3 regions of the Priestia filamentosa genome follow, and region 2 is predicted to be linked to each of the others. Evidence: riboswitches for the same ligand, from Rfam matches in the RefSeq annotation. Region 2 holds a riboswitch; each other region holds the start of a gene.
What was found. Region 2 has a riboswitch for thiamine pyrophosphate ahead of B9N79_RS18750 (acetylornithine deacetylase). Riboswitches for the same ligand answer to the same signal wherever they lie in the genome.
Positions count from the first base shown of each region.

Region 1: linked by a shared signal. The riboswitch ahead of B9N79_RS24880 (3-oxoacyl-ACP reductase) and the one ahead of B9N79_RS18750 (acetylornithine deacetylase) in region 2 are both predicted to bind thiamine pyrophosphate.
Region 3: linked by a shared signal. The riboswitch ahead of thiC (phosphomethylpyrimidine synthase ThiC) and the one ahead of B9N79_RS18750 (acetylornithine deacetylase) in region 2 are both predicted to bind thiamine pyrophosphate.

Region 1 is NZ_FXAJ01000016.1:11,992-18,016, forward strand. Features, by position in the region: gene B9N79_RS24865 (FadR/GntR family transcriptional regulator) at 55-765, shown strand; gene B9N79_RS24870 (MFS transporter) at 902-2,254, opposite strand; gene B9N79_RS24875 (cupin domain-containing protein) at 2,795-3,337, opposite strand; gene B9N79_RS24880 (3-oxoacyl-ACP reductase) at 3,422-4,183, opposite strand; TPP riboswitch at 4,294-4,392, opposite strand; gene rbsB (ribose ABC transporter substrate-binding protein RbsB) at 4,482-5,375, opposite strand; gene rbsC (ribose ABC transporter permease RbsC) at 5,412-6,025, opposite strand, start outside.
Region 2 is NZ_FXAJ01000005.1:195,647-201,671, reverse strand. Features, by position in the region: gene fliW (flagellar assembly protein FliW) at 52-510, shown strand; gene csrA (carbon storage regulator CsrA) at 498-725, shown strand; gene B9N79_RS18755 (hypothetical protein) at 823-1,080, shown strand; TPP riboswitch at 1,122-1,223, shown strand; gene B9N79_RS18750 (acetylornithine deacetylase) at 1,309-2,601, shown strand; gene tenA (thiaminase II) at 2,588-3,265, shown strand; gene B9N79_RS26235 (hypothetical protein) at 3,462-3,629, opposite strand; gene B9N79_RS18740 (GlsB/YeaQ/YmgE family stress response membrane protein) at 3,983-4,237, shown strand; gene B9N79_RS18735 (MBL fold metallo-hydrolase) at 4,276-5,082, opposite strand; gene brnQ (branched-chain amino acid transport system II carrier protein) at 5,710-6,025, shown strand, end outside.
Region 3 is NZ_FXAJ01000008.1:81,717-87,741, reverse strand. Features, by position in the region: gene betB (betaine-aldehyde dehydrogenase) at 1-252, shown strand, start outside; gene B9N79_RS21775 (choline dehydrogenase) at 283-1,491, shown strand; gene thiC (phosphomethylpyrimidine synthase ThiC) at 1,540-3,309, opposite strand; TPP riboswitch at 3,454-3,566, opposite strand; gene B9N79_RS21765 (fructosamine kinase family protein) at 3,639-4,508, opposite strand; gene B9N79_RS21760 (NAD(P)H-hydrate dehydratase) at 4,561-6,025, opposite strand, start outside.

The DNA of each region.
Region 1 (6,025 bases), on a different contig from region 2:
GAAAAGTATATAATAAAACTACGTTTTGGTAACGATGAATCTATAGTGAGAGAAGTGATTTTTATCAGTTTTAATCCTGTATCAAACAAGAAATTATATATCCAAATTTATGATCAAATTCTTTCACAAATCGAACTGGGTACATTCAAAGTTGGAGATAAACTGCCTTCTGAACGAGAGCTGTGCGCAAACTTCGGTGTTAGTCGTGCACCTGTAAGACAAGCATTAAGTGCACTTGAAATGAATGGAATTATTTATTCAAGACAAGGTGAAGGGGTTTTTGTAAAAAACACAACAATTACAACGGGCACTTCTCAATCTTCTTCTCTTTTAGAAAATGTATCTCCTGAGGATATTGTGGAAGCAAGAATGACCATTGAACCTCTTATTGTTAAATTTGCAGCAATGAGAGCTACTGCTGAAGATATCGAAGATTTAAGAAAAACCATTGATATGATGGAAGAAGAAACAAAACAAGGAATTTATGTGCCTGAAACAGATGAGAAACTACATAAAGGGATCGCAAAAGCTTCTCACAATGATCTGTTTATTACTTTCATGGCGGATATTAGTAACGCGATGAAAAAACAAGAAATGTGGCAATTTATTCGCGATCGTACAGTAACTCGTCCAGATTATCGAGAAGTGAATTTTAAGGAGCACAAAATGCTTATTGAGGCAATTGAAAATCGTAATGAGAAGAAAGCTGTTGAAACGATGACTTCTCATATGAAAAACCTTTTTGAGCGGTACTGGAAAGTGTAAACCGTTCCTCGAAGAAAAGTTTGAAGATCTGGGCTCGTTCTTTGAGCTAGCAAAAAGGATGCACCTTATGTGCATCCTTTTTGTATGAAGAACGTTACACTCTTTTATAAAATAAGCCAACAAAGACTCTTAATAATCATGTATTGATAGAATTCTTTAAATCAGATTGTTCAATATCTTCCTCCACTTTATGACTAACCGCCTTACCTGATTGCTTTACTAAAAATAGAATAATCGCTGCTCCAATTACTAAACTAACTCCTAGAAAAATCATACTTGTATTAAAAGAGCCTGTAACATCTTTAATATACCCAACGATATAAGGACCAAAGAAACCACCAAGATTTCCCACACTGTTAATGAGCGCAATTGCTCCTCCTGCAGCTGCTCCTGTTAGAAATGAAGGAGGAATAGCCCAAAATGGAGAGTATGCTCCAAATGCTCCACATAAAGCAATAGTTAAAAAGATAAATGATAAGACAATGCTTGTGCTTGCTACATAGCTACTCGCAATCATAGCCACTGCACTAGTCGTTAAACAAACCGCCACATGCCAACGTCTTTCATTCTTTTTATCAGAGTGATTACCAACCATAATCATTACGAACATTGCAATAGTATACATCAACCCTAGTACCCACCCCATACCTTGTGTACTTAGGGATGTTGCTTCTGCTAGACCTTGAGAAATGGTAGGGAGAAACATATTAATGCCGTAATAGCCGACCATCCAACAGAAGTATCCAATTGATAAGATCAATACATCCCGATCTTTTAAAGCTTGGGCAAAAGTATAATGCTTCACTTCTTCCTTTTCCTGTCTTTCTTTTGCAATCACACTCATTAGCCATTCCTTTTCCCCATGATTTAACCAGTTTACGTCTTCAAGCCTGTCATCGAGATAAAAGTAACAAATAATACCTAAAATTAATGCTGGAATAGCCTCTAAAATAAATAGCCATTGCCACCCTGCTAAACCAAACCAGTCAATTCCTAATAGAAACGTAGAGAGAGGCGAACCTATAGCATTTGCTCCTGGAATAGCAAGCATAAATCCTGCAATAGCCTTGGCATGATGTTTTGTTTGGAAGAAACCGCTCAAATAATAAACCATACAAGGATAGAAACTAGCTTCCGCCACCCCTAAAAGAAAACGAGCAATATAAAACTGCGTAGGAGTTTGGACAAATGCCATGAAAACAGCAATAATCGCCCATGTTACCATAATGCGGCTAATCCATTTTCTTGCCCCAATCTTTGTCATCATAGCGCTTCCTGGAACTTCTAATAGAAAATAGCCAATAAAGAAAATTCCTGCTCCTAAACCAAAGACAGCATTGGAAAACCCAAGATCTTCGTTCATTTGTAGTGCAGCAAACCCAATATTTACTCTATCTAATATTGCAATAATAAAACATAGGAATAGAAATGGAATTAGTCGAAGTGTTACTTTCCTTGTGGTAGAACGTTCTAAATCAACCTGATTCAAGATAAATCCCCCTTTTGGGCTTTTTTGGCCTTTTTTAACCTTGCTACCTTATCCCTCTGGCATCAACTATCCCCAATTAAGCGCTTTCAATTAAACTAAGCATTCTCTTCTCCCCTTCCTTTATTATTTAGTTGTGTTTGTATTACTACAGCATTTCTTTTGTTGTTTCGATGCTATTATCGACTGTAATGCTGATAATAAACTTCCTTTCTAATCTGCTCTGTTATTCGATGTAAATTAAACATTTTGTAAGTGCTTACAAAATAAATTTTACTTGTTACAAGTCCTACTGCAATTTCAGCTACATTTTATTCTGCAATTCCTATATCAAATATTTTATAAGAACACCAACCTGTATGCTTGTATTACAACTAACTTACAATACAAGTATACAGGTAATCATTTTTGTTGTCTATATTTTTTAAAAAAGTCTGTTAATTTTAAACTCCATATAAAAAAAGGCTGTTTCTCTAATAAAGAAACAGCCTTCTTCCATATTTCTCTCTATCTTTCCTATAAATATATATTTATAGATGCAAATTACACTAATTCATTTTTTCGTTCAGCAGCCTCTGCCTCTCTTTTCGTGCGATGCACCGTACCAAACGGATGTTCAGGAGGCGCATAAATAGCGTAAATCTTCAATGGCCTATCCCCCGTATTTGTAACATTATGCCATGTCCCCGCAGGTACCATAATGGCGTCATCATCAGAAACTCTTTCTCGAAAAGATAAGTTGTTTTTTGTTTTTCCCATCTGAACAAGTCCTTGACCCTCTTCAACTCTTAAAAATTGATCTGTTTTCGGATGAGTTTCAAGCCCAATGTCTTCTCCTTGTTTAATACTCATCAATGTAACTTGCAGATGACGTCCTGTCCATAAGGCTGTACGGAACGTTTTATTTTGCTTAGTGGCTTCCTTAATATTCACCACAAACGGCTGTCTTCCGTAATCTTTTAACTCAATTTTTTCTCTGGTGTACCAATGGGAATAAACTTCATATGGATTAAACCTATACGCTGCCTGAAATACTGGATACTGTACGTAATAAGGATAGGAATACATATAAGGAGAATAATACATTTCTCTTCATTCCTTTCATATGTTTATAAAATATCCTATACGCCATTTTAATAGTATATTCCGTTCCCTTTATGAAATGCATCTTTAGTTCATTGTTAAACCACTATCAACTACAATATTTTGTCCTGTAATTCCTTTAGCTCTGTCAGACCCTAAAAATACCACTGTTTCAGCTACGTCTTTTGGGGTAGTGACACGATTTAAAGCAGAATTACTTGCGACAATGTTGAACACTTCCTCTGTTGTAAGGGCACTAGCATCTGTTGTTTGTAAAAGACCACCTGATACCATATTGACCGTAATACCATATTGTCCAAGCTCTTTTGCCATGTTTCTCGTAAATCCAACTAGAGCTGCTTTTCCTGTTGTATATTGATGATAAGGAACAATAGGACTCTGAAATAAATTTGTACCAATATTTACGACTCTCGCATTATCTGTTTCTTTCAAATATGGTAAAGCTGCTTGAATAGTATTCAATGCTCCATGAACAGACCCTTCAAACTGTTCTACATATTTCCCCCAGCTTAACTCATGGACAGGTTCCTGTGCATTTGGATCAAATCTAAAATTTACCAGAGCATTATTAATAATGATATTAATACATCCATAATGCTGAATCGTTTGGTTCACTAACTCTTCAACATCACGTTTATTTGTAATATCAGCATAAAGTGCGATTGCATTTTCTTTCCCTAACTCATCTACTAACATTTCGGCCCTTTCTTTGTTCTGATAATAATTCACAATAACGCCGTATCCATTTTCTACGAACGTTCTTGCAATTTCAGATCCTAATCCTCTACTTGCTCCTGTTACTAATGCAATTCCTTTAAAGTTTTTCATCGAATAAATTCCTTTCAATCCTATATTTACAATAAACTTGAAAGAGAGAGTGAATACAAAAAAGCCCTTTCACTCGGCAAAAGTAAAAGGGCTGAACATTCTTCATGTACAAACTGTATACTTTTACTCCCTACGCGAGTATTAACTCTCAGGTTCAAAGGGTCAGGTTTTTACCTTCTCAACTCGTATGAGTTCCCCTGTAAAATATTTATTGTCAATATTATTATATTTTAACTTCTAACGTTTGTACAATTTTAAAAGCATCATACTCCCCTAAAGGGCGCATGATGCTTTTTCATTATTTCTTCGTCATTAACTTTAACGGTGCTGCAATATTCTTTTCAACTTTCTTGCCTTTTAGAACATCACTTGCAGCTTTAACAGCTAGCTCACCAATTAATTCTGGTTGCTGTGCTACAGTTGCTGCTAATTTCCCTTCTTTTACAGCATTAACGGCATCTTCATTTCCGTCAAATCCAACAACAAGAACATCTCGCCCTGAGCTGTTAATTGCTTGGATAGCTCCTAATGCCATTTCATCATTATGAGCGAATACTGCTTTAATATCTGAGTTTCCTTGCAGTAAGTTCTCCATTACATTCAAACCTTTTGTACGATCAAAATCCGCAGACTGTTTTGCCGCAACGTCAAGTTTTTGATCTGCTATATTGTGAAATCCTTTGCCTCGTTCACGTGTTGCAGATGCTCCTGGAGTTCCTTCAAGTTCAGCTACTTTAGCTCCTTCACCTAACTTTTCAACAATGTAATCAGCTGCCATTTCGCCACCCTTTACATTGTCAGAAGCAACTAACGTTTCGACCTTTCCTTTATCTGCTGAACGATCTAATGTAACAACAGGAATGCCAATATTATTAGCTGATTGAACGGCTGTTGAAATAGCTGCTGAATCTGTTGGGTTAATTAGTAAAACATCAACACCTTGTTGTAGTAAATCTTCAACATCGTTAACTTGCTTAGCTGAATCGTTCTGTGCGTCAACAATCACAACGTCCATTCCTTGCTTTTTCGCTTCTTTTACAACTCCATTTTTTAATGAAACAAAGAACGGGTTATTTAACGTAGAAACCGATAAGCCAATTTTAATATCTTCTAAATTTCCTTTTTTCTTTGGTTTTGCCCATTCTGGAGGCTCTAATGAACAAGCCGCTAGAATAAGAAGTGAAAACGACATGAGTACAAGTAAGACCTTTTTCAATGAGAACCCCTCCTATGCTGATTTTTTACGATCAATTAACACCGCAATCAAGATAACAACACCTTTTACAACCATTTGGAAGAATGATGATACACCTAATAAGTTCAAACCATTATTTAACGTTCCAATAATTAAAGCACCAATCAATGTTCCAACAATTAAACCACGTCCACCAGATAAACTTGTTCCACCTAATACAACAGCCGCAATCGCATCTAACTCATAAGAAGTTCCTGCTGTTGGCTGCGCTGAGTTTAAACGAGATGTTAAAATCGCTCCCGCTAGTGCCGATAAAAGTCCTGCTAGCGCATAAATCATCACTTTTACTCGTGGTACTTTAATGCCTGAAATAAGAGCTGCTTTTTCATTTCCACCAATGGCATATGTTTTACGGCCAAATGATGTTTTGTGTAAAATCACCCACAGCACTGCAAATGAAATAATCATTGTAATTGCAGGAACTGGAATACCTAAGAAATAACCACGTCCAAATAGTTGAAAGGCATAGTTTTCGCCAAGACCTGTAATTGGGTTTCCATCTGTATAGACAAGCGTTAAACCACGGAAAATTGTCATTGTTGCAAGCGTTGCGATAAATGGCGCCATTTTTCCTTTTGTAATAAGAA
Region 2 (6,025 bases):
GCTCTCTGTTTAAAAAGGTTAAAAATAACAATACTATAAAGTGGTGAAAAGATGAAAATAGCAACGAAATATCATGGGGAAATAGAAGTGAATCGTGAAGAGGTGATTACTTTTTCGAAAGGTATTCCTGGTTTCTTGGAAGAAGAGAAATTTACTCTTTTACCTCTCAATGATGAGGACATCTTCTTTTTACTTCAGTCTTTAAAAACACCAGATTTAGCTTTTGTGATTACAGACCCGTTTGCTTTTTATAAAGAATATGACTTCAACCTAGCTTCCCACTATATGACAGAACTCGATATTACCTCAGAGAAAAATGTAATGGTCTATGCTTTTGTAACAATGATGGACCCATTTTTAGAGTCTACTATTAATTTACAAGCACCGCTTATTTTAAATCGTGAACAAAAAAGAGGAAGACAAATTATTTTAACAGACACGGATTATAAAACTAAACATCCACTCTTTCAGAAGAGGATGAAGCAGGGGGAATCTTTTTGCTTGTCTTAACACGGAAAGTTGGCGAAAGTATTCGAATTGGGGAAGATATTGAACTGAAAATTGTAGATATTGATGGAGAACAAATTAAGCTAGGAATCAATGCGCCCAAACATATTGAAGTTCATAGGCAAGAAGTGTACGAAGCAATCCAAACGGAAAATGAGCAAGCTGCAAGTCTTAAAGAAAATCTTATAAATATATTTAAGAATATGAACACACCTTAAGAGAGTCCTCCTAAAGGGCTTTTTTAATAAAACAAGGCGACGTTCCTATATCATCCTAAACCTCTTTTTGTTAGTATTTTTGTAAAGGAGGAACGCAATGTCTTATGGAAATTACGAACGAAATCTATCACTTTTCGTTATAGGTTTATTTTTTGCTTTCTTAACCGTTTTGTTTCCCCTTCTTGCGCTTATAACGTCGAGGGAACTTTTTTTAGACTTGATGGGTGCGACACTAGGAATTTCTTTTATCATTTGGGGGTTACATAAATTGAAAAGTTCAAAGGGAAAAGGACTTAGACGCATTTTAATTGGAGGAGCTATTTTTATCTTTCTTATGATTAAGCTGTTATCCTGAATGTTTGCAATAAAAAAAGTATTATGATAATAATAGAGAAGTAAGGCTACTAGGGGTGCTGTAAAAAGCTGAGAGAGACAAGTGTCTTAACCCTTACACCTGATCTAGGTAATGCTAGCGAAGGGAAGTGGTTGGCGAATTGTTTTATTTAGCATTCGTACATAATCACACCCTTTCACATCGTGAAGGGGTTTTTTCGTTTCCTTCGCTCTAATAAGGAGTGAAAGTATGGAACATATAGAAAAGATTTTAGGAGAAGTAGAGTTGAGGAAAGAAGAGCTAATCTCACTTATTGAGAAACTCGTAAAATTTAAAACACCTGCCCCTCCTGCCCGTAATACAAAGGAAGCACAAGAATTTGTGGCAAAAAAGCTTAAACAAAATAAATTCACAGTTGAAATGTGGGATGTTTATGAAAACGATCCAAATGTTGTGGGAGTTAAAAAGGGGAAGAATAGTGAGGAGTATAACAGCTTAATTATTAACGGCCATATAGATGTGGCTCAAGTGGATGAAAACGAGCAGTGGGAACGTGATCCATTCCTTCCTTTTGTACGAGATGGATATCTCTTCGGCAGGGGAACTTCCGATATGAAAGGTGGATTAGGTTGTGCTCTTTTTGCATTAGAATTGTTAGAAAATCATGGAGTAGAACTTCCCGGTGATGTAATTTTTCAATCTGTGATTGGGGAGGAAGTGGGAGAAGCAGGAACGAAACAGTGCTGTGAAAGAGGGTATAGTGCTGATTTTGCGCTTGTTGTGGATACAAGTGAAATGGTTATTCGTGGTCAGGGCGGTGTAATTACAGGATGGATTACGGTAAAAAGTGATCAAACGTTTCATGATGGAGCACGACGACATATGATTGCAGCGGGAGGGGAAGCGGTTGGAGCGAGTGCAATTGAGAAAATGATGAAAATTATTAACTGGCTCAATGAACTCGAAAGACATTGGATGGTCATAAAAACTTATGATGGTTTTCTCCCTGGAACAACAACAATTAATCCTGCTGTTATTGAAGGAGGAAGACACCCTGCTTTTGTAGCTGATGAGTGTCGTCTGTGGATTACAGTGCATTTCTATCCAAATGAAACTTACGAGAGTGTAACAAAAGAAATTGAAGATTATATTTTAAGAATGTCTCATGGTGACCTATGGTTAAGGGATCATCCTCCAAGCTTTAAGTGGGGGGGAGCATCGATGATCGAGGAAAGAGGAGAAATATTTCCTGCACTTGAAATTGATGAAACTTATGATGGAGTGAAAATGCTTCAGCATGTCCACAAAGAGATTTTGAAAAAACAAGTTGAAATAGAAATGTCTACCTCTGTCACAGACGGAGGATGGTTAGGGGAAGCAGGAATCCCAACCGTTATTTATGGACCGGGGGAAACAAAGTATGCACATGCCATAAATGAACGAGTATCAATTGAGAGTTTAGTAGATTTCACAAAAGTATTAATTGAATTTATTTATAACTGGTGTCATACCAAAAGGGGGGGAATAAATGACATTTTGTGAAGAACTTTATGCAAAAGCCAAACACATTTGGGACGCAAATCATAAGCATCCATTTGTTCAAGGAATTGGTCATGGCACTCTTCCAAAAGAAAGTTTTCGTCATTATATGATTCAGGACTATCTCTATCTCATTGACTACGCAAAACTTTTTGCACTTGGAAGTGTAAAAGCGACTGATGTTGAAACAATGGGTAAATTTGGAGAAATATTACATTCTACGTTGAATGTCGAAATGGATCTTCATCGACAATATGCGAAAAAATTTGCTATTTCAGAGGAAGAGCTTGAAAAGGCTCAGCCTGCTTCCTCAACACTTGCCTACACGCATTATATGCTGCAAGTTGCTCAAAATGGTACACTTGCCGAACTTGTAGCAGCCCTTCTTCCTTGCATGTGGAGCTATAGCGAAATTGGAAAGGAATTAGCTGAAATTCCAGGAGCTCTTGAACATGAGTTTTACGGAGAATGGGTAGAGATGTACAGTTCAAATGAATTTGGTGAACTTTCAAATTGGTTAAAAGACTTAATGAACAAATTAGCAATAGGAAAATCAAAGGAAGAAAGAAAGAAACTAGAGGAGATTTTTCTAAATACAAGTCGATTTGAATTTCTTTTTTGGGATATGGCTTATCGCGGAGAAACGTGGCCTGAAGATATTCAATAAAAAAAGCACCGTTCATTGAACGGTGCTAAACTTTGGCGTGAGCGAAATATATTATTAAGAGTAAATAGCGTTAATAATCTACTATCTCTACAATTCGTTTCAAAATTACATTTTTACATTTTTAAAAGTTTCAATTGATGGAACTCCATAAGGGTAATGTAAAGTTTATACCTTTAAAGGGGCCCATGTCCTAAAATTAAACAGCCGCCTTTTCAACGATGAATTCGTCATTATAATAAATAACTTGAGAGAGAATCTTGCAAGAGCAGTTCTCTAACTTTCCTAGCGCTTCCTTTGCCTCATGTTCATCGTCAAACTCGTACATTTTTACGTCTTGGTCTGCATAAACAGTAATTACCCACACGTTTTGTTTTCCTCCCTTTTTTGAATTTAAAAGATAAATTGTTTACCTTTTGATGCTATCATACGCCCTTTAGTAATTAATGTAAACCATAAAAACAATCTTTCTATAAAAGTTCATAAATTCATTTTGGTCATTATATTTATAGTAAAAAGAATGTCAAAGAGAGTCACGATGAATGTAAAGAAAGTTCTCATTACAAAGAAGTTTAAATAGAATTAAAGTTGAAGAAAAAGACAACTTTCAATTTTACTATAGGTTTAATTTCTATGTGCTCAATGATGTTTTTAAATTTTCCTTCTGGGTATACTTTAACTAAGCAACGAAAACAATCTTGATAAAGGAGGAGATAAGACATGTCGTGGTTATGGACAATTATCGTTGGTGGCATTATCGGTTGGCTTGCAGGAATTTTAACAGGTCGTGATGTCCCAGGTGGAATTATTGGAAATATTATTGCTGGTTTTATCGGAGCCTGGTTGGGTTCACTTATTTTTGGTAGCTTTGGCCCGACTGTTGGCGGTTTTGCCCTTATCCCTGCAATTATCGGCGCCGTCATCTTAGTTCTAATTGTTAGCTTTGTTATGAGAAAGATGCGACACGCATCATAATAAAAAAGAGTTTCCCTTTAAGGGAAACTCTTTTTTATTTATATATTTAATAGTGAGCCATCTAAAGCCTTAATGTAGCGCTCGGCTGATCGTTGTACAGCTCTATTGGCATCTTCCTTTACACTACGGTGGAAAGCATTGTAAAGTCGATCGAAATGTAAAGGCTTTAATTGTTCTACCATTTCACTCACTTTAGAAGCTGGGAGAGGGATTAGATTTGGATAACTATACATAAAGCTAACCCAGCGTTGATCTGCTACAACTTGAACAATATCCCCTGTAAGTAAGACACCATCTTCATTTTTCCAATGCAGTACAGCGCCTCCTTTAAAATGTCCTCCTAAGCGATAAAGCGTAATATCCTGACTAATCTTTAACATCGAACCTTCCCAAAAAACGATATGCTCGCTATCCCTCATAACCCACTGTTTGTCATCACGATGAATATAAAGGGGAACATTAAACGCCTCTGCCCACTCTACTTGAGTTGAATAATAATGAGGATGGGACAAGGCAATAGCATGAATTCCTCCTAGGCTCTTAACATGATCTATAGTTTCTTCATCAAGATAGGAAATACAGTCCCACAAAATATTCACTTCTTTTCCTTGAAGAAGATAAGCGGTTTGGCCAATGGCAAATGTGGGACTTGTTTTAATACTATAAAGGCCTTCTTCAGCTTGAGAGAAGATATTTCGGTATGAAGAGTCCTTTAGCTTTTCAAGTGTTGTCCATGATTGTCCATTAGGATTCACATACTGTCTTTCATCATTGCAGATTATACACTTTTTAGGTTGTTGAATATTGTCATATTGAACACCACATGTCGTACATATATATAACATAATGTGAATAACCTCCTTTTTTATTTATACTTTTATATTACATGAAGAGGAAGGGACAATTAAGAATAAAAAGGTAGAAAAGTAAAATTTACGTATATATAAGTCCCTTGCTTATTTTCGGTTCTTATTACATATTTCAAATTAGAATGGTTTTTTTGATGAACATCTTAGTACACGAAAAACAAAATATCTTTTAGAATGAAAGACGTTCCAAAACAAAGCATTTTATGAATCAGAAATTAATTGAAAAAATCATAAAAGTATTAATTTGTAGTTGAAAAAATAGGTTTTATCAAGAACTTTTTTACTAAATAAAGAATTATTGGGAATGATAAAATGAGGTAGAAAGGGAAAAGAAGCGAGCTTGTTTTAGTACAAGAGAGGTTCTTTTTCAGTAACTCTAAAAAAATATATGAAACATACTGGTTCTTTGGTCCTTTTGTTTGTTAGATTTAAAGCGCTTTCTTTTAAAAAAGGGAAAATAAAACTAAAATTATATATTGAAATACCGAATTTATACGTATATAATACGTTAATAGTTCTTAAAATTGTGTTCGATTATAATTTTCGGAAAATTTTAATTGTTTTCTACAATAGTTAATTTTAATTCTCACGGAGGTTTTGAATATGTCAACTAGAGTACCGACTTCCTTTGTTGTTGTTATCGGTCTTATGCTTTTTGCTCTCTTCTTTGGAGCAGGAAATTTAATATTCCCAGCCATGTTAGGTCAAACAGCGGGAGAACACATTTGGTCTGCAAATGCTGGATTCCTTGTAACAGGCGTCGGTTTGCCGTTACTTGGTGTACTTGCTCTTGGCTTTTCTGGTAAGGATGATTTGCAGTCACTAGCAAGTCGCGTAAACCCTGTTTTTGGACTTGTTTTTACGGTTGTTCTTTATTTAGCAATTGGGCCTCTATTTGCAATGCCAAGAGCAGGAACAG
Region 3 (6,025 bases), on a different contig from region 2:
GATACAATCTACGGACTTGCAGGTGCTGTTTGGTCTAATGACATTACAAAAGCTGAGTATGTAGCAAACCGCCTTCGCGTGGGTACTGTTTGGATTAATGACTTTCACCCATACTTCGCTCAAGCTCCTTGGGGTGGCTACAAACAATCCGGAATCGGTCGTGAGCTCGGTCATACTGGATTAGAAGAATATACAGAACTTAAGCATATTTATCGAAATACAAAACCAGAGCCTGTTGGCTGGTTCAAATAATTTTTCACTATTCTAAGGAGGTTTTTTAGTATGACACTAAATATGAAAATTGAACATATGACAAAATTTCACCAGTTTGAGATCCCTACAGCAATCAAACACGGTATTGGAGCAATTAACCACCTAGGTGAAGAAGTAAAAAAATTAGGCGTATCAAAGGCTCTTTTAGTAACAGACCCTGGTATCTACAATGCAGGTGTTGTTGATCCTGTAATCAAGAACTTAAAAGAAGAAGAAATTGAAGTTGTTTTATTTAACAAAGTAGAACCAAATCCACCCGTTCGACTTGTTGCAGAAGGTTCTTCTCTTTATAAAAAAGAAGAATGTGACGGCCTTGTAGCAGTTGGTGGTGGAAGCTCTATGGATACAGCAAAGGCAATTGGAGTAGAGGCAACACATCAAGGCTCTGTATTAGATTACGAAGCTGCTGAAGGTAAAAAACCACTTGAAAATCGCATCCCACCATTAACAACAATTCCAACAACAGCTGGAACAGGGTCTGAAGTAACGCAGTGGGCTGTTATTACAGATGAAGAGCGTGAATTTAAATTTAATACTGGTGGGCCGCTTATTGCTGCTCACCTTACAATTATTGATCCAAAACTTCATGTATCAATGCCTCCACGTGTTACAGCAATGACAGGTGTTGATGCGTTAGCACACGCCATTGAATGTTATACAATGAAATTTGCTCAACCAATTACAGACGCTGTTGCACTAATGGCAATGGAGTATGCTGCACATTACATCCGTCGTGCTTATGCAGATGGGGAAGACCTTGAAGCAAGATATGGAATGGCCCAAGCAGCTATGCTTGCTGGTCTTTCGTATGGCAGTGAATCAGCAGGAGCAGCTCATGCAATGAGCCAAACATTAGGCGGAATTATTCCAGTTGCTCATGGAGAATGCGTAGCAGCTATGATGGGCCCAGTGATGGAGTTCAACTGGAAAGGAAACCCTGCTAAATTTGCACGTATTGCTAAAGCATTTGGAATTGATACAAGTAACATGACAACAGAAGAGGCAGCAAAAGCTTCCGTAAACTGGATGTATGAACTTGTTGAAGATCTAAGTATTCCTTCTCTTAAAGATCAGGGAGTTTCAAAAGATATGATTGAACGTCTTTCAAAAGAAGCAATGAAAGACCCTCAAACAGTAGGAAACCCTCATGATCTTACCCAAGAGAAATATGAATGGATCTATAACCGCTGTTTTAACCTAACGCCAAAAACAGTTTAAAAATCATAAAAAAGGACCGGTCTCAATTATGGTGAGACCGGTTCTTTTTTATGAATAAAGATGTGAACCTTCCTTTTTAAATGTTTCAGATTTCTCTTTCATGCCTTCTTCTCTAATTTCTTCTATACTCTTGTCTTTTAATTTCGCCATTGAGCGAATATCGTGAGAAATTCTCATGGAGCAAAACTTCGGGCCACACATTGAACAAAAGTGTGCTGTTTTTGCACCTTCTGCTGGTAGAGTTTCATCATGAAATTCCCTTGCACGTTCAGGATCAAGTGAAAGATTAAATTGATCATCCCATCGAAATTCAAAGCGTGCTTTAGAAAGAGCATCATCTCTGTCTTGAGCTCCTTTATGACCTTTAGCAAGATCTGCCGCATGTGCTGCAATTTTGTAAGAGATAACTCCTTCTCTTACATCATCTTTGTTGGGCAACCCAAGGTGTTCCTTTGGGGTAACATAACAAAGCATAGCAGTACCAAACCAACCGATCATTGCTGCTCCAATAGCAGATGTAATATGGTCATAGCCTGGTGCAATATCAGTTGTTAATGGTCCTAATGTATAAAAAGGAGCTTCATGACAAATATCCATTTGTTTATCAACATTCTCTTTTATTTTATGCATTGGTACGTGTCCAGGCCCTTCAATCATTACTTGAACATCATGCTTCCATGCAATTTTTGTAAGCTCCCCTAGCGTCTCTAGCTCGGCAAACTGTGCTTCATCATTCGCATCCTTAATGGAGCCTGGACGAAGGCCATCACCAAGCGAAACAGCAATATCATAACGTTTTAAAGTTTCACAAATCTCTTCGAAATGCGTATAGAGAAAATTCTCTTCATGATAAGCAAGACACCACTGAGCTAAAATAGATCCCCCTCTTGATACAATCCCTGTTGTTCGATTAACCGTGAGTGGGATATAACGTAGTAAAACACCAGCATGAATTGTAAAGTAGTCAACACCCTGTTCTGCTTGTTCGATAAGTGTATCGCGATAGATTTCCCACGTTAAATTTTCTGCAATCCCTTGTACTTTCTCAAGTGCTTGATAAATTGGAACAGTACCAACTGGAACTGGTGAATTTCTTATAATCCACTCCCGCGTTGTGTGAATGTCTTTCCCTGTAGAAAGATCCATAATCGTATCTGCGCCCCATTTTGTTGCCCACGTCATCTTCTCTACCTCTTCTTCTATAGAAGAACTAACAGCAGAGTTGCCGATGTTCGCATTAATCTTCGTATAAAAGTTCCGGCCAATAATCATTGGTTCACTTTCAGGATGATTAATATTCGATGGGATAATTGCTCTTCCTTCCGCAACTTCTTTTCGTACAAACTCTGCCTCTACTCCCTCTCGAATTGCAATAAACTCCATTTCCCGGGTAATAATCCCTTTTTTGGCATAGTGCATTTGTGTAACATTCTTTCCTTTACACGCTCTGAACGGGTGCTTGATTACATTCGGATAACAGGCAATATTTTGTTTTTGATTTTCACTTCGGTATCCGTTATCCTCTGGTTTGATCTCTCGTTTTTCATATTTTTCTACATCTCCTCTGTCCATAATCCATGCCTCTCGAACACGAGGTAACCCTTTCGTAATATCCACTTCACAATCTTCATCACTATAAATTCCGCTTGTATCATAAACACGAATTGGTTCATTTTTTTCATGTTTGCTATCTGTTTTTGTATCACTTTGTTTAATCTCTCTCATTGGTACTTGAATACTATGATGTTCACCTTCTACATACACTTTCTTACTGTTTGGAAATGTTGATTGCAATGGAATGTTTACTTTTTTCGACATATAAATCTTCCTCCTTAGTATTGTTGTTAGGCTACACCTTTGGAGGAGATGAAATAGCAGAAGTTTTTTCTTAAAATAAAAATTGGGTTCTCTAATATAGAGAACCCAATTGGATATGTAGAAAAAAACGCAATTCACTTTCTTACGTTATCTCTCCTACTTCCCTCCGCTGGTATAACCCAGATCAGGTTCGAAGAGTCAGAAAGATTTTGTCTTTCCTCTCAGCCCACAAAATTAGGGCTCCCCTAGTAGTAAAATATTGAATATTCAGTTTACATTTCGAACTATAGCATATCTAGTAAATGATGTAAACTACTCTTTTTTCTTTTTCACCCTACATAATAGCGCCAAACTCGGTCTACAGACCTTCCGTAAGCTTCTCCAAAAAGATTTAGATGAACAAGTAAATAAAAAAGTTGATAGAGTGTTTTTCTTTCCTCATACTCTGGAGAAAGTGGCCGAACTTCTTGATAAGCTTGATAAAATGCTGAAGAAAATCCACCAAAAAGTTCAGTAAAAGAAAGTTCAAATTCAGAATGACCATAAAATACTGAGGGATCAATCAAATAAGGATCTCCTGTTTTACCAACAATCCAATTTCCTCCCCAAAGATCTCCATGAAGTAAAGAAGCCTCACAAGAATGAGGAAGCCATTTCTCCATTTTCTCAAGAAGTTCATAAAGCCCTGCTTCTCGTTCCTGATAAAGGTACCCCTTTTTCTTTGCAAGTTCTATTTGAGGAAGAAGACGATTTTTCGTGTAATATTCTGCCCATTTATCATAGTATTGATTTGGCTGTTCAATCATCCCAATGTACGAAGGATGATGAAAACCAAACTTATCTTTACTTACACTATGCATAAGTGCAAGCTGTCTGCCAAGAAGCTCTTCTGTTTTTCCATTTTTCTCTCCTTGGATCCATTCTAAAATAAGCCATCCTTCTCCGCTTTCTGTTGATTCATGAAAGTCATACACATTTGGGACCTGAATAACACCTGTTTCTTTGATTTTCGTTAGGCCCTGAACTTCTTGTTGAAAAAAACCAGGAGGTGTAGAATTATTATACTTAATAAAATATTCTTCTTTCTCTGTTTTCACATAAGAGGCCTGATTGATATCACCACCGGAAACAGGCCTGATTAATTGAATTGGTGAAGTGTCCCCTCTATTATAAATAGCTTGTTTAATGAACTTTTCCAATCCTTCTAACTCCCCTTTCCTCTTAAAACCTTAAAAGAAAATGGTTCACATTTCAGTATCCAGTAGAATACTCCTTTTCTCTATATAATTCATGAAGCAGTGGAGAAATTCCTTCAATAATGTCTGTAGCTAGTACATCTAATGGGGAATGTGTAGATGCTACTAGTTGATCTGCTATGGCACCATGAATAAATACAGCATTGCTCAGCGCCTTTTGTACATTCTCATACTGAAGAACAGATCCTAAAATCATTCCTGTTAACACATCTCCACTACCACCTTTTGCAAGAGCAGGATTTCCCGAGGAATTTACAAATTGCTCTCCTGAGGGAGTCGTAACAATGGTAAAAGGTCCTTTTAAAACAAGATATATGCCATATGTTTGAGCAAACTCGCGCGACTTTTCAAATCGGTCACTCTCCACTTCCTTAATAGACAAATCAAGAAGTGAGGCCATTTCACCTGGATGAGGAGTTAAAATTGTTGGAAAACGCCTTTCCTTCACTTTCTGTAAATGAGGTTTCACATGGAACAATGCATCTGCATCAAGCACAAGTGTAACCTGCTGTTTCAATATTTCCTCAACGATCTTCTCTGTCTCCTTGTACCTTCCAATTCCTGGACCAATTCCAATAGCGTCCAGTTGCAAAGAGCTGTAATCTTTCACTTCAGAAAGCATGCCTTGGTGGCTTTGATGAAGATTGTACATTGCTTCAGGAAGATGAGAGCCAATAATTGATTTAATATTCTCGATAATACCAATTGTGAGAAGCCCTACCCCACTTCGGGAGGCAGCCTTTGAAGAAAGAACAGCAGCTCCAGGCATATTTTCAGATCCTGCTATCATAAGAGCTCGCCCATATGTTCCTTTATGCGAAGAGATGTCCCGATGCGGAAGAGATGAAAGCACTTCATTTTTACTCCACCTTCTTTTCACATATGAATTCTGTTCTATAACAGAAGAAGGAATACCAATATCAACAGTTTTAATTCCCCCATAAAAGTTTGCACTAGGAAACAAAAATACCCCTTGCTTGGCACCTTGAATAACAAATGTAGTATGAGCTTTAATCGCTACATCTACTTCCCCTTTATCTGCATTGAGTCCACTTGGAATATCCACGGCATATATGATTTTGTTTATCTCATTCATTTCTTCAATGATGTTTCGATACGGACCTCTCACCTTTCCTTTTGTCCCAATCCCTAAAAGAGCATCTACAATAACCGTACTTTTCTTTAGAGAAATTTGAAACGCTTCTTCATTTTCTTCATAGATTTTATACGAATGCCCACAGTTCTCATAAATTTTTAACGCTCGTTGGGCATCTTCTGCAACACTTCCGCCTTTATGACTCATCCAAAGCTCAATAGAAAAGCCTCTTTCCTTTAAAATGCGTGCAATAACAACTCCATCTCCCCCATTATTCCCCTTTCCAGCAATGACGATAATCTTATCATTTTTTTTGATTCGACTTTCAATCTCTCGAGCTACTGCTTGTCCTGCATTCTCCATT